2 regions of the Arthrobacter sp. Hor0625 genome follow, and region 2 is predicted to be linked to the other one. Evidence: riboswitches for the same ligand, from Rfam matches in the RefSeq annotation. Region 2 holds a riboswitch; the other holds the start of a gene.
The links. A riboswitch is a leader RNA that binds a small molecule or an ion and turns the genes downstream of it on or off. The one in region 2 is predicted to bind S-adenosylmethionine.

Region 1 (7,655 bases), 1.2 Mb from region 2:
AGCATCCCGATGTTGACGATCCCGGCGACGGCCAGGGCCGCGACCACGTCCCAGCGGGTGGCCCTGACCAGCCGGGAGACGGCGTGGGCGGGGACGTGCACGTGGGGGTTCGGCCGGTGCCGGTCGCGGGAGAGCGCGGAGTGGACATAGATGGCGTGCGGCATCACCGTCGCGCCGAGCATGCTGGCAGCCAGCAGCACAGTGTCCGGGCCCTTGAAGCCGGGCACCAGCCCGGCCGCGACGCCGCGCGGGTCCGGCGGACTGATGAACAGCCCGGCCAGGAAGCCCACCGTGATGATGGCCAGCAGGAAGATGATGACGAACTCGAACGGGCGCTGCCGGTTGCGGCTCTGCACGGCAAGCAAGGCCATGGAAATGCCTCCCACAATCACCGCCCCGAGGGGGAGCGGCAGGCCGAAGAGGAGGTACAGGGCCAGCGCCCCGCCCACCACCTCGGCCAGGTCGGTCGCGGCGGCGACGATTTCGGCCTGGACCCAGAAGGCGCGGCGCCACAGCGGCCGCAGCCGCTCGCCGAGGATCTCCGGCAGGCTCTTGCCCGTGACGATGCCGAGCTTCGCGGACTGGTACTGGACCAGGACCGCCATGACGTTCGCCGCGACGAGCACCCAGACCAGCAGGTAGCCATACTGCGCGCCGGCGGTGAGGTTTGCGGCCACGTTGCCGGGGTCCACATAGGCGATGGCGGCCACGAAGGCAGGGCCGAGCAGCCCCAGCAGCGCACGACGGCGGCCGCGCACCCCGCGGGCGGGCGGCAGCGGCGCGGGCTGCTGTTCGGGTCCGGCGACATGCAGCACTGTGGTCTCCCTGAAGTTCTTGACTGCCTACATATAAAAGTTAGGCACACCGAAATTCTAGGGGTGCGGCGGGATGCGTGCAATCCTCAGGTCCTGGTGGCCCGCCAGCTCTGCGTCAGGTAGGGCAGGGTCAGGAGTTCGCCGTCACTGTGGCCAAGGTGCTCGTGCAGGTACCAGTCGAGGTTCCCCAGCACCTTGGCGCGGGTGGCCTCGCCGGCCCGCAGGTAGTAGCTGCGGGACTTGGCCAGTTCCACGAGGTCCCCGGTGCTGACCGGGTCTTCCCAGCGGGTGAGGTGGCTCTCCAAGCCGGTGAACTCCGGGCCGACCGTTGGCCTGAAGTCCGGTTTGTGGACATCGCCGGCGTGCATGATCCGGGACAGTCGGTGCACCCACGGGACGGAGGTGTCGAGCTGGTTCCAGACCAGGCCCAGGACCCCGTGCGGCCGCAGGATGCGGGCTGCCTCGGCGCTGGCGGCCAGCGGGTCGCACCAGTGCCACGCCTGCGCGACCGTGACCAGGTCGAAGGCCGCCGCCGGCAGGCCGGTGTGCTCGGCAGTGCCCTCGACGGCGGTGACGCCCGGCAGGGAACGGCGCAGTTGCGCCAGCATGTCCAGCGACGGGTCGACGGCCACGGTTGCCAGGCCGCGTTCGACCAGCAGCGCCGTGTACTTGCCGGTTCCGGCGCCCAGGTCCGCGGCATCCCGGGCCCCGGCCGGGACCAGCCAGTCGGCCGAATCCGCCGGATAGCCCGGACGGACGCGGTCGTAGTGCTCTCCGCCGTCCTGGAAGCTCCGGCCCAGCTCCTGCCGGCGTGAATGGTGAAGTTTGGGGCCGCCGCGTGCCACGTGCGATCTCCTTCGGCAGCTCTGGTGGGTACCTGAAGAATTTACCGCACGGCCGGAGGCCGGACTGCGCCTACTCCACCGTGCAGGGGGCGGCGCCGGCGGTGCCCGGGGTGTTGGGCGCCCAGTGCGGGTAGCTGCGGGTGTCGTTGGCGGGGACCCAGCGTCCGGCGTCCACGACGTAGTCCCAGCCCAGGCCCTGCCGGCGCAGGTCCCGCAGCCCGGCGAGCAGCCGTTCGGCGTCCTCGATCCGGGAACCGAGGCCGAAGCTGGCGCGCAGTGAACCCGCGGGCAGGCCCAGCCGTTTGAGCAGCGGATGGGCACAGAACCTGCCGTCCCGCAGCCCGACGCCGTGCTCTGCGGACAGGTACGCGGCCACCAGGCCGGCGTCGTACCCTGCTACCGAGAAGTTCACGACGCCGATCGTGCCGGGCCCCTCTCCGCGCGCCGTCTCCTCGAAGATGTGGTGCACGCTCACGCCGTCGAGCTCCTGCAGCCCCTCGACCAGGAAGGACCGGATGGCGTCCTCGTGGGCGTGCCATTCCTGCTCGTCCAGGGCCTCGAGTACCTGCGTGGCACGGGCCAGCGCGGCTGCGCCCAGGACGTTGGGGGAGCCGCCCTCGTGCCGTGCCGGGCCGGTGGTCCAGCTGACGCTGTCCAGCCTCGCGTCGCGCACCGCGCCGCCGCCGGCCAGGTGCGGGGCGCCGGCGTCGAGCCAGTCCGGTCGTCCCACCAGCACCCCGGCCCCGAAGGGGGCGTAGAGCTTGTGCCCGGAAAAGGCGAGGTAGTCTACGTCGTCGGCGGTGAGGTCGATCCGCCGGTGCGGCGCCAGCTGGGCGGCATCCACGGCGATCCGCGCGCCGAATTCATGGGCCAGGGCCGCCAGCTCGCGGATGGGCAGGATTTCGCCGGTGACGTTCGAGGCACCGGTGACGGCGAGCAGGCTGATCCCGCCGCAGGCCAGTTCGGCGCGGAGCCGTGCCACGGTCCCGGCCAGCGTGGGCGCGGCGACGACGCTGCGGTGCGGGACGTTCTGCCAGGGCAGCAGGTTGGCGTGGTGCTCGATGTCCAGGTAGAGGACTTCCCCGGCCGGCGATCCGTCCGCCGCGGGCAGGCAGCCGGCCAGCAGGTTCAGCGAGTCGGTGGTGTTGCGCGTGAAGATCACTGCGTCGTCGTCCCGGCCGCCGACGAAGCGGCGGATGATGTTCCGGGCGTTTTCGTACACCGAGGTGCTGAGCTGGGACGCATAGCCGGCGCCGCGGTGGACGCTGGCGTAATACGGCAGGATCTCGTTCAGGTAGGCCGAGACCACCGACAGCGCCGGGGCGGAGGCGCCGTAGTCGAGGTTCGCGTAGCGGACCTGGCCGCCCTGGATCAGCGGTGCCTGGATCTCGGCGCCGGAAACGGCGGACAGCGGCCGGCGGGCCGTGGCCGGGCGGGCATCGCAGCGCCCGGCGGTGGGGGTGGGAATGGTGGCAGTCGACATGGGACCTCGCTCGAAAAGGACCCCGCACACAGGGGGATCCGCGCTTGCCGGGTCCGCTCCGGACCGGCCAGGTCGTCACCCGGGGCACCCCGCCGCGAAAGGAGGGTTGCCGGCCAGCAAACCGGGGTTTAGCGCTGGCACTCGTGACCTGGTTCGAGCCTAGGACATGGCCCCCGCGCACCGGAAAGGAGGGCCGCAATGTGAAGCAGAGTGTTACGCCGCCGGGCCGCTGCCGGGCTGCTAGAGCAGGTCGTCGAGGTTGGGGTTCAGGCGCTTGAGGACTTCGGAGTGCAGGATCGAGTTGGTGGCCAGGGCGTTGCCGCCGAACGGCCCGTCTTCGCCCTCGAGCGAGGTGAAGCGGCCGCCGGCTTCGGTGACGATCGGGACCAGCGCGGCCATGTCGTAGAGGTTCAGTTCGGGTTCGCAGGCGATGTCGACGGCTCCCTCGGCCACGAGGCAGTAGGACCAGAAATCCCCGTAGGCGCGGGTGCGCCAGACTTCCTCGGTGAGGCCGATGAACTCGTCGAGGTTGCCGCGCTGCTTCCAGCCGCCCAGGCTGGAGTAGGAGAGGGAGGCGTCCGCGAGCCGCGAGACGTTGGAGACCTTCAGCCGAGTGGCGGCGGCCAGCGAGCGGCCGGTGTACGCCCCGGCGCCCTTGGCCGCCCACCAGCGCTTGCCCAGGGCCGGGGCGCTGACGACGCCGACCACCGGCTCGCCCTCGTCGACGAGGGCGATCAGGGTGGCCCAGACCGGGACGCCGCGGACGAAGTTCTTGGTCCCGTCGATCGGGTCGATGATCCAGCGCCGCGCGCCGTGGCCGGAGCTGCCGAATTCCTCGCCGAGCACGGCGTCGCGCGGGCGGGAGCGGGAGAGCTGGCCGCGGATGGCTTCCTCGGCGGCCTTGTCGGCGTCGGTGACGGGGGTGAGGTCCGGCTTCGTCTCGATCCGAAGGTCGAGCGCCTTGAAGCGGCTCATCGTCTGGGAGTCGACGGAATCGGCCAGTACGTGGGCAAGGCGCAGGTCATCGTTGTAGCTCGAAGCTGGTTGGCTCATGCCTCCAAACTACCGCCTAAGTGCCGGGCGGGCCGGGAAGCCACGTCCCCGCGGGCCGCACAGCGGGCTGTTCGGCGGCCCGGGCGCCGGCTCAGGAGACGCTGCCAAGCTCCTTGGTCTCCTGGGCTTCCATCCGCGGGTCGGTGCCGAGCAGGCGGCGCAGGGAGGCCAGGCGGGCCGGGCCGGACGGGCCGGCGTGTCCGGCCTGTACCCACGCGTCCACGCCGCAGTTGACCGCAGTGGCGTCGTGCTTGCAGCCGCGTTCGCAGTCCTCGGTGCCCGGTTCGAGGTCCGGGAAGGAGTGCAGGATCCGGTCCGGGTCCACGTGGGCCAGGCCGAAGGAGCGGATGCCGGGGGTGTCGATGATCCAGCTGCCGGCCGGGGCGTCGCTGACTTTCAGCGCCAGCGCGGAGGAGGAAGTGTGCCGGCCGCGGCCGGTGACGGCGTTGACGCCGCCGGTGGCCCGTTCGGCGCCGGTGAGCGCGTTCACCATGGTGGATTTGCCGACGCCGGAGTGGCCGAGCATGACGGTGACCTTACCGTCGAGGTGCGCCCGGAGCTGGGAGACGGCGTCCCGGTCCAGCCGGGCGGACAGGCCGTCGTCGGAGCGCGCGTCGATGCCGGAGGCGGCGGTGTCCGCCGTTTTGGAGATGATCACCGGGAAATCCAGGTGCCGGTAGTTGGCGAGCAGCTCGGCGGGGTCCTTCACGTCGGCCTTGGTGACCAGCAGCAGCGGCTCGATGCCGGCGTCGTAGGCGGCGACGAGGGCGCGGTCGATGAACCCGGTGCGCGGCTCCGGGTTGGCCGCGGCAACGACGACGACCAGCTGGTCGGCGTTGGCGACGACGGCACGTTCGATCGGGTCGGTGTCATCCGCGCTGCGGCGCAGCAGCGTCCGGCGGTCCTGAATCTTGACCAGCCGGGCCAGGGTGTCGGGTTCGCCGCTGACGTCCCCGACCAGCGAGACGAAGTCCCCGGCCACCACCGGATTGCGGCGCAGCTCCCGGGCCCGGGCGGCGATGATCTTGCGTTCGTCGGCTGTGCCCTCGTCGACGACGGCGGTGTAGCGCCCGCGGTCGACGGTGATGATCCGGCCGGTGACGGCGTCGTCGTAGCTGGGCCGGTCCTTGGTGCGCGGTCGGGAGCCTTTCTTGTTGGGACGGATCCGGACGTCGGATTCGTCCCAGGAGTCAGTGCTGCGTGCCACCGGCGGCGTCCTTGTCTGCGGTGGTGTCCGGGCCGAGCATGGCCTCCCAGAGCTGCGGAAAGTCAGGCATGGTCTTGGCCGTGGTGCCGATGTCCTCGACCTCCACCCCGGGGACCGCAAGGCCCCAGATGGCGCCGGCGGTGGCCATCCGGTGGTCGGCGTAGCTGTGCACGACGCCGCCGTGCAGCTTCGCCGGCCGGATCACCAAACCGTCAGCGGTTTCCTCCGCGTCGCCGCCAAGCCGGTTGATCTCGGTGACGAGGGCGGCGAGCCGGTCCGTTTCGTGGCCGCGCAGGTGCGCGATGCCGGTCAGCGTCGAGGGGCCGGTGGCCAGGGCGCACAGGGCCGCGACGGTCGGCGCGAGTTCGCTGGTGTCGGCGAACCGGCCGCCGGTGATCTCGGGGCCGCCGGTGACGGTGAGGGTGCCGTCGGCCAGCGTGACGGTGGCGCCCATGGCCGGCAGGATGCTGCGCCACAGGTCGCCCACCTGGGTGGTGCCGACGGGCCAGTTGGGAATGCGCACGGTGCCGCCGGTGGCCAGGGCGGCGGCCAGGAACGGCCCGGCGTTGGAGAGGTCCTGTTCAATCCGCCGGTCGAAGGCCCGGATCGGTCCCGGGGCAACGCTCCAGTGGTTGGGGACCGAATCGTCAACGCTGACGCCGACGCTGCGCAGCACGGCGACGGTCATCTTGATGTGGTCCAGGCTGGGGACCGGGGCGCCGGGGTGCTCGGCGCTGCGGTGCTCCAGGTGGAGTCCGTCGCGGAACCGGGCCCCCACCAGCAGCAGGGCGGAGACGAACTGCGACGAGGCGCCGGCATCGATCACCAGATGCCCGCCGCGGACCTGCCCGGTTCCCTGCACCGCGAACGGCAGCGACGAGGCGGGCCCACCCTCGGGTGCGCCCACGGCCACGCCGAGGCCGGCGAGGGCCTCGATGATGGTGCCCATCGGCCGTTTACGGGCATGCGGGTCGCCGTCGAACACCGTCGTGCCGCGGTGCAGCGCCGCCAGCGGCGGCACGAAACGCATGACCGTTCCAGCCAGGCCGCAGTCGATGGCCGCGTCCGCCGCGGCGGCGTCCGGGGCGATCGGGGTGATCTCCAGGTCCGGGCCATAGGCGCCGTCGCCGGGGACTTCGGTAATGGTGGCGCCGAGCTGCCGCAGCGCACCGATCATGAGGGCGGAGTCCCGGGAGTGCAGCGGGGCTCGGAGCCGGGACGGCCCGTCGGCCAGGGCCGCGAGCACCAGGTACCTGTTGGTCAGCGACTTGGAGCCGGGTACGGTGACGGTCGCATCGACCGGACGCTGCGCGAACGGCGCGCGCCAGTGTGGACCGCCCGCGGCCGGCAGGGAGGGGGCTGCTGCGGAGGGGGTGCTGCCAGTCATGCGGGGTTAGGCTCCGACTGCGTGGTCCACGGCCTTGCGGACCGCCTTGTCCGCCTTCTTGAACTTCTTTTCGGTGCTCTTACGGGCATCGGCGGCCAGGTGTGCGGTGCTCTTGCGGGCATCGGCCGCCAGGTGTTCGGCGCGCCAGGCCAGGCTGGGCTTGCCGGCGGTGTCGACGGAGGCCAGCAGGACCCCGCCGGTGAGTGTGACGTTCTTCAGCAGCTGCTTGCGGCGGGCGTCACGGCCTTCCTTGGACGTGATATCGGCGCTGCGCCATTCGACGTACGCGTTCAGTGCGGAAATTGCCGCCAGGACGGTGGCGGCGAGGCGGGCGGACTTGCCGAGCGCCAGGCAGACGCCGGCGCCGACCTGGGTGCCGCCGATGACGCGGGCCAGGACCTTCTCGTTGGTCTGGAACGGCAGCGTCTCGGCCGCGCGGCGCAGCAGGGGGGAGAGCTGGGTGGCCGTGTCATCCGCATTCCGGAGCTTGTCCATGCCTGCGAGGACGAAGCTGGAGGCGAGCATGGGGCGGGCAAGAAAGCGGACAAACGACATGAATTTCCTCCTGGGTGGACGAACCGCGGACGTTGTGCGGGGGAACCGGTTCTAGTCTTGCACTTTTGTGGAATATTTGCCCGTCCTCCCGGGTTGTGCATGACAGCTTTGGACGCAAACAGGAAGGCGGAGCTTTGGTGCTGGTGAACGACGCAGGACTGCTTGACGCGGTCCCCGTGAACCCGTGGGCCGAGGCCTTCACGGGTGTCCCGGGCGCCCGCCGGAAGGTGACAGTAGACTTGAAGGCAATGAGCACCATGGATCCGGCCGTTGCGGCCACGCACGAGGTAGCCGGAAACGACAACGCCAA
Region 2 (7,655 bases):
GGCAGGCGGCCGGGGAGCCGTTCCCGGCGGACAGTCCGGCATCCCGGACAGCCGCGGCGCTGGCGGCAACCCGGATGTCGATCCGGGCCTGAAGAATGGACCCATGAGCACCCTCATCACCAACATCGCTGAACTGATGACCCAGGACACGGAGCACCGGGTCCTCAGGGACGCGGCCGTCGTGATCGAGGGCGAAAGGATCGCCTGGCTCGGCGCCGCCGCCGACGCGCCCGCGGCCGATGACGCCGTCGACGCCGGCCAGCGCGCCCTGCTGCCCGGCTGGGTCGATTCGCACACCCACCTGGTCTTCGCCGGGGACCGGACCGCGGAGTTCGAAGCGCGGATGGCGGGGGAGGAGTACAGTGCCGGCGGCATCGCCGTGACCATGGGCGCCACGCGGGCCACCGGCGATTTCGACCTCACCCGCCTCGCGCTGGGCCGGGTGGCCGAGGCGGTCGCCCAGGGCACCACCTACCTGGAGACCAAGACCGGCTACGGCCTCGACGTCGACAACGAGGCGCGCAGCGCCCGGATCGCCTCGACCGCCGCGGACGAGGTTACCTACCTCGGCGCGCACCTGGTGCCCGCGGGGATGGACGCCGAGGAGTACACCGACCTGGTCTGCGGGCCGATGCTCGCCGCGGTCCGGCCCTACGTGCGCTGGGCCGACGTCTTCTGCGAACGCGGCGCCTTCAACGAGGACCAGTCCCGCCGCGTGCTGACGGCCTGCCGGGACGCCGGGCTGGGCCTGCGCGTGCACGGCAACCAGCTCGGCGAAGGCCCCGGCGTGCGCCTGGCCGTCGAGTTCGGTGCCGCCAGCGTCGACCACGTCAACTACCTGTCCCGGGAGGACATCCGGGACCTGGCGGACAGCTGGTCCGGCTGGGAGGCCGCCGCCGGCGCGGGGGAGCGCGGCACGGTGGCCACCTGCCTCCCGGCCTGCGACCTCTCCACCCGGCAGCCGCTGGCGCCCGGCCGGGAACTGCTGGACGCCGGCGTCCAGCTGGCGCTCGCCTCCAACTGCAACCCCGGCACCTCCTACACCAGCTCGATGGCCTACTGCGTCACCACCGCCGTGCTGCAGATGCGGCTCAGCGTGCACGAGGCGGTCCGTGCCGCGACGTACGGCGGGGCGCTGGCGCTGGGCCGGGAGTCCGGCAACGACGCCGACGGCGAACGCGCGGTGGGGTCGATCGCCGTCGGCCACCGGGCCGACCTGCACCTGCTCAACGCGCCCTCGGCCACGCACCTGGCCTACCGCCCGGGCATGCCGCTGACCCACGCCGTCTGGCGCGCCGGGGTCCGCGCCCGCTGAGGAAAACCGGCCGCCGAAGGCAAGGGAGGGCAGCATGACCGGATTTGCCAGGGAACTGGGCTTCCTGATCGACCTGCACCGGGCGCGCCGGGGCGGTCCGGCCGCGCTCGCCCGGCGCCGCGACGCCCGGCTCGCCGCGCTCGTGCGCCACGCCCGGACCGCCTCCCCGTTCTACCGGGCGCTGTACCGCGGGTTGCCCGCCGGGGACCTGCCGCTGGCGGACCTCCCGCCGGTGGACAAGCCGCAGCTGATGGCGCACTTCGACGACTGGGTCACCGATCCGGGCGTCACCCGCGCGGACCTGGAGGCCTTCGTCGCCGACCCGGCCCTGATCGGTGTCCGCTACCGCGGCCGGTACCTGGCCTTCACCAGTTCCGGTACCACCGGGCATCCCGGCCTGTTCCTCCACGACCCCGACGCCGTCGCCTGCTACCGCGCGCTGGCCGGGCGCATCGCCGGGGACGCGATGGACGCCCGCCGGCTGCTGGCCCTGCTGCAGCGGGGGTCCGGACCGCCGTCGTGGTGGGCAGCGGAAGCCATTTCGCCGGGGCCGTGTGGCTGGAATCCGAACGCCGCCGCAACCGGCTCCGGCGACGCGCCCTGCGCCTGTTCCCCGTGCAGCAGCCCCTGGCCGAGCTGGTGGAGGCCCTGAACGGCTTCGACCCGGCCCTGGTCGTGAGCTACCCGAGCGCGCTGGAACTCCTGGCCCGTGAGCAGGACGCGGGCCGGCTGCACATCCGCCCGCTGGTGGTCGAGACCAGCGGCGAGACCGAGAGCGACCGGGCCCACCTGGCCGCGTCCCTGGGCGCGGAGATTCACAACGTCTACGCCGCCTCCGAATTCAGCCCGATCGCCGCGGACTGCCCTCACGGGTGGCTCCACGTCAACAGCGACTGGGCCATCCTGGAACCGGTCGAGGAGGACTACCGGCCCACCCCGCCGGGCCGGCCGTCCCACACCGTGCTGCTGACCAACCTCGCCAACCGGGTCCAGCCGCTGATCCGCTACGACCTCGGCGACTCCGTTGTCGCCCGGCCCGGACCCTGCGACTGCGGGAACCCCCTGCCCGCTGTCCGGGTGGCCGGCCGGCACGACGATGTCCTCTACCTCGACGACGCCGGCGGCCGCGCGGTGGCCGTCCTGCCGCTGGCCATCACCGCGCCCGTCGACGACGCCCCGGGCGTGGCCCGCTGCCAGCTGGTCCAGACCGGCCCTTCCGTCCTGCGGGTGCGGCTGCAGACCGGGCCCGGCGCCGCGGCAGACGCGGTCTGGCAGGACGTCCAGGCCAAACTCGCCGGCTTCCTGGCCGGCCAGGGCCTGGCCAACGTCGAGCTGGTCCGCGCCGCCGAAGCGCCCGAGCAGCGCGGCCGCAGCGGCAAGTTCCACCAGGTTCTCGCACTGAAGCGGCCGGCGGGGTAGGCGCTAGAAGATCATCGGCGGGGCATCCAGCACTGTCTCGTCCACCCGCCGGTGCTCCCACTGGGTAAACGGCTTATCCAGTTCGTATTTGCCCTCCCGGGTGCGGTGCAGGGTGCGCAGCTCGGCGTTGTCCGGGTTGTTCAGGGACTCGAAGTACTCCACGGACCAGTGGAACCAGCGCATGCAGAACAACCGCATGGTCAGCCCGTGCGTGACCAGCAGGGCGTTCGGGGCGTAGTCGGGCTTGGACCAGTGCCGGTACAGGGTCTCCATGAACGAGGAGATCCGGTCGTAGACGTCGGAGCCGGATTCGCCCTCGCGGAACCGGTAGAAGAAGTGCCCGTAGGCGTTGCGGAGTTCCTTTTGGTCCTCGATGTCGCCGGCGATCTGAAAGTTGGCCCAGTCCTGCTCGCGCAGCCTCGGCTCCTCGATCACGCGCTCGGTCAGCGGACCTAGGCGCAGCGCCTCGAGGGTCTGGTAGGCCCGCAGATACGGGGAGACGTACACGCACACCTGCTGCCCGTCGAGCTCCCGCCGCAACCGCTCACCGGCGGCCGCCGCCTGTTCCACCCCGAGGGCGGTCAGCGGGATCCGGTAATCGGGCACCCGGTTATAGATCGAGGTATCGGCGTTGGCGGCGGACTGGCCGTGCCGGATCATGATGATTCTCCCGGGCGCACTCACACCCCACAGCATAGGCGCGTGCAGCCAACTCCCGGCAAGGGCAGGCAAGATAGAGGCATGCTGGTTCCCTCCCGCCGTCGGCTGCGGCTCGAAGTCTGGATCGTCCTGGGGCTCTCCCTCGGCCAATCGGCCGTCTACTCGGTGGTGCAGCTGCTGGACAAGCTGACCCGGGCGCCGCTGGCCCAGGGCACCTCCACGCTCAACCGGTCGCAGAGCAGCCGGGAGTACTTCGACCTCACCTACCAGCTGCTGGACATCATCTTCGCGCTGGTCCCGGTGCTCCTGGTGCTGTACTTCCTCACCGAACACCGCCCGGCCGGGCTCGCCGGCGGCACCGGCAGTTCGGCGTTCCGGAAGCTCGGCTTCAACTTCGCCCGCCCCGGAAAGGACCTGCTCCAGGGCCTCGGCCTCTTCGCGCTGATCGGCGTTCCCTCCCTGGGCCTCTACGCGGCCGGCCGGGCGCTGGGCATCACGACGGCGATCATCCCCAGCGCGCTGGACTCCTACTGGTGGACGGTCCCGGTGCTCATCCTCTCCGCCATCCGGCACGGGATCGTGGAGGAAGTGATCGTCGTCGGCTACCTGCTGGACCGGCTCGGGAAATTCGGCTGGGGCATGCCGCTGGCGATCTTCGCCAGCTCCATGCTGCGCGGCAGCTATCACCTCTACCAGGGCTTCGGGCCGTTCATCGGCAACGCCGTCATGGGCGTGGTCTTTGCCCTGATCTACACCAGGACGCGCCGGGTGATGCCGCTCGTTATCGCGCACGCGCTGCTGGACATCGTCGCGTTCGTCGGTTTCAGCCTCTTCGGCAAGGCCATCGGCCTGGGCTGAGGCCTGCCCAGCCGTGGCGGGCAGGGCCGGCGCACGGCGGATGTCTTATTTCGACATGAGACTCTCCAGGGAGCGGGGCGGGTCCGTAACATTGGAGCTATTCCAGGCATCGACTTGCCAAACCCGCTGCAAAAGGACTATGCGAAATGCCGCTTGAATCGCTGCCCGTACTGGACATCTCCCGCTTGAACGCCGGCCCGGAAGAGGCCGCCCGGTTCCGGGAGGAACTGCGCGACGCCATGCACGACGTCGGCTTCATCTACCTGGCCGGCCACGGCATCCCGCAGGAGCTCACCGACGCCATGCTGGATGTCTCCCGCCGGTTCTTCGACCTGCCCGAGGAACAGAAGCTCGCGATCGAGAACATCCACAGCCCGCAGTTCCGCGGCTACACCCGCGTCGGCGGCGAAATCACCGACGGCGGAGTCGACTGGCGCGAGCAGATCGACATCGGCGTCGAGCGCGACACCGTGCAGCCAGGCCCCGGGGTTCCCGACTATTGGCGGCTCGAGGGTCCGAACCTGTGGCCCGAAGGCCTGCCCGGGATGCGGGAGACCGTGACTGAATGGACCGAACGGCTCAGCGCCGTGTCCCTGGACCTCCTGCGGGCGCTCGCCGTGTCCCTCGGCGCACCCGAGGACACCTTCGACGCGGCCTTTGCCGCCCAGGCGTTCCCCATGCTGAAGATTGTGCGCTACCCGGGGGAGTCCGACCCGGAACCCAAGCAGGGCGTCGGTTCCCACCGCGACGGCGGGGTGCTGACCCTGCTGCTCGTCGAGCCCGGCAAGGGCGGCCTGCAGGTCGAGCACCAGGGCGAGTGGATCGACGCGCCGCAGGTGCCCGGAACCTTTGTGGTCAACATCGGCGAGATGCTGGAACTGGCCACCAACGGCTACCTCAAGGCCACGCTGCACCGGGTGATCTCACCGCTGCGCGGGACGGACCGGATCTCGCTGCCGTTCTTCTTCAATCCGGCGCTGGATGCCACCATGCCCCGGCTCGCGGTCAGCCCGGAGTTCCAGGCCCGGGCCCGCGGCCTGTCGGTCGATCCTTCGAACAGCCCGATCCTCCAGACCTACGGGGACAACGCCCTGCGGTACCGGGTGCGGGCCCACCCCAACGTCGTTGCCGTCCACCACCCGGACCTGGCGGCAGGCTAGGCCGGGTTAAAGAAATCCGGCCGCCAGCGGTGGGTGGCGTCGTTGACACCCGCTGCTGGCGGCCGAAGCCTTTTATCCTGGGCCCGGCTAGATGGTGACGGCCCCGGATGCGGTCTCGAAGGTGACGGACAGGATGCCCGGGGTGCCGTGCGGCGCCAGCCAGTTGACGTCCACATCCTCCAGCGGTTTCTCCACCGGTTCGCCCAGCCACTCGGTAACGCGCTCGGCGGAGCCGGCGATCGTCAGGGCGGACATCTTGACCGTGCCCTCGTAGGCATTGGACGGGTGCAGCGTCGGGTCGCCTTCCCACTTGAGCATGTAGGGCACCTGCGGATCCGCGATCAGGCCCAGGATGCCAATCTGCTTCCAGACCAGTTCGCGGCCGTCGGGGAACTTACGGTTGCCGTTGACCGCGGCGCGGCCCAGGCGTTCTTCAAACGGGGCCAGGTCGTCGACCTCGACGCACCAGCCCATCCAGCCGCCACCGGCAGCCGACCGGGCGCGGACCGCCTGGCCGAACGGGGCCTTGTCGGAGGCAGGGTGGTCCAGGACCTCCACCACCTCAAGGTATTTGTGCCCCGCGAGCGGGATAATCATGTTCCGGGTACCGAAGCGGGGGTGGACTCCGCCCTTCACGGCTTCGACGCCGAGGGCGGTGGCAATACGTTCAGTGGTGGCCGCCAGGCCATCCTTTTCACAGGCGTAAGAGACGTGATCCATGCGCATGCCCTCATCTTGGCACTTTGTGATGAAGCTCTCAGCTTAGGGTGTCCTAACCTCGCGGAATGGTGATACGGAGCCCCGGGCGGCCCTTCATCTTTGTCACAATCCTGTTCAGCCGCCCGCCGGTCTTCCTAGACTGGTGCCAGGTCATGAGTGCCAGCGCCAAGCCCCGGCTCGCTGGCCGGCAACCCTCCTTACGCGGTGGGGTGCCCCGGGTGAAGACCTGGCTGCCCGGCGCCCGCCGGGCGGCAAGCGCGGCGCCAGTGCCGTTCCGGCCCCCGGTCCGGGGCGGGCTGTGCCCAATGAGAGGGAGCCCCTTCGATGTCCAACGCCTGGTCCTTTGAAACCCGCCAGATCCACGCCGGCCAGGAGCCCGACGCCGCCACCGGCGCCCGATCCCTGCCGATCTACCAGACGACGTCGTTCGTCTTCCCCAGCGCCGAGAGTGCCGCCAACCGCTTCGCGCTCGCCGAACTCGCCCCCATCTACACCCGGATCGGCAACCCCACCCAGGACGCCGTGGAACAGCGGCTGGCCAGCCTGGAGGGCGGCCTCGGCGCGCTCCTGCTCAGCTCCGGCCAGGCCGCGGAAACCTTCGCCATCCTCAACATCGCCGAGGCGGGGGACCACGTCGTGGCCAGCCCGAGCCTCTACGGCGGCACCTACAACCTGCTCGCCCACACGCTGAAGAAGTTCGGCATCTCCGTGACCTTCGTGGCGGACCCGGACAACCTGGAACAGTGGCGCGACGCGGTGCGGCCCAACACCAAGCTGTTCTTCGGCGAGGTGGTGTCCAACCCCTGCCAGGACGTGCTGGACATCGAGGGCATCGCGGACGTCGCGCACCGGGCCGGGGTGCCGCTGATCGTGGACAACACCCTCTCCACCCCCTACCTGATCCGGCCGCTCGAGTGGGGCGCCGACATCGTGGTCCACTCGGCCACCAAGTACCTCGGCGGCCACGGCGCCGCGATCGCCGGCGTGATCGTGGACTCCGGGAACTTCGACTTCGGCGCCAACCCGGAGCGTTTCCCCGGCTTCAACACCCCGGACCCCACCTACAACGGTCTGGTCTACGCCCGCGACCTCGGCGCGGACGGTGCCCTCGGCGCCAACCTGTCCTTCATCCTCAAGGCCCGGGTCCAGCTGCTGCGGGACCTCGGCTCCGCCGTGGCGCCTTTCAATGCCTTCCTCATCGCCCAGGGCATCGAGACGCTCAGCCTGCGGATGGAGCGGCACGTGGCCAACGCCGTCCGGGTCGCGGAGTGGCTGGAGGCCAGGGACGACGTCGAATCGGTCGCCTACGCCGGGCTGCCGTCCAGCCCCTGGTACGAGCGCGGCCGCAAGTACGGGCCCAAGGGGACCGGCGCCGTCGTCTCCTTCAACCTCGCCGGGGGAGCGGAGGCGGGCAAACGGTTCGTCGACGCCCTCGAACTGCACTCGCACGTGGCGAACATCGGCGACGTCCGCTCCCTCGTGATCCACCCGGCGTCGACCACGCACAGCCAGCTCTCGCCGGA

Region 1: it holds a riboswitch for S-adenosylmethionine, as region 2 does, so the genes downstream of both, ACTWLI_RS11245 (aminotransferase class V-fold PLP-dependent enzyme) here and ACTWLI_RS01015 (bifunctional o-acetylhomoserine/o-acetylserine sulfhydrylase) in region 2, are expected to answer to the same signal.

The regions. Positions count from the first base shown of each region.
Region 1 is NZ_CP199586.1:2,439,726-2,447,380, forward strand. Features, by position in the region: gene ACTWLI_RS11235 (Nramp family divalent metal transporter) at 1-815, opposite strand, end outside; gene ACTWLI_RS11240 (class I SAM-dependent methyltransferase) at 902-1,660, opposite strand; gene ACTWLI_RS11245 (aminotransferase class V-fold PLP-dependent enzyme) at 1,731-3,143, opposite strand; SAM riboswitch class IV at 3,179-3,292, opposite strand; gene hisN (histidinol-phosphatase) at 3,384-4,196, opposite strand; gene rsgA (ribosome small subunit-dependent GTPase A) at 4,288-5,403, opposite strand; gene aroA (3-phosphoshikimate 1-carboxyvinyltransferase) at 5,387-6,790, opposite strand; gene ACTWLI_RS11265 (DoxX family protein) at 6,797-7,345, opposite strand; gene ACTWLI_RS11270 (sigma-70 family RNA polymerase sigma factor) at 7,594-7,655, shown strand, end outside.
Region 2 is NZ_CP199586.1:208,230-215,884, reverse strand. Features, by position in the region: gene ACTWLI_RS01055 (NAD(P)/FAD-dependent oxidoreductase) at 1-92, shown strand, start outside; gene ACTWLI_RS01050 (amidohydrolase family protein) at 104-1,315, shown strand; gene ACTWLI_RS01045 (hypothetical protein) at 1,350-1,967, shown strand; gene ACTWLI_RS01040 (hypothetical protein) at 1,931-2,734, shown strand; gene ACTWLI_RS01035 (histidine phosphatase family protein) at 2,738-3,394, opposite strand; gene ACTWLI_RS01030 (CPBP family intramembrane glutamic endopeptidase) at 3,476-4,252, shown strand; gene ACTWLI_RS01025 (isopenicillin N synthase family dioxygenase) at 4,399-5,412, shown strand; gene ACTWLI_RS01020 (VOC family protein) at 5,500-6,138, opposite strand; SAM riboswitch class IV at 6,281-6,396, shown strand; gene ACTWLI_RS01015 (bifunctional o-acetylhomoserine/o-acetylserine sulfhydrylase) at 6,457-7,655, shown strand, end outside.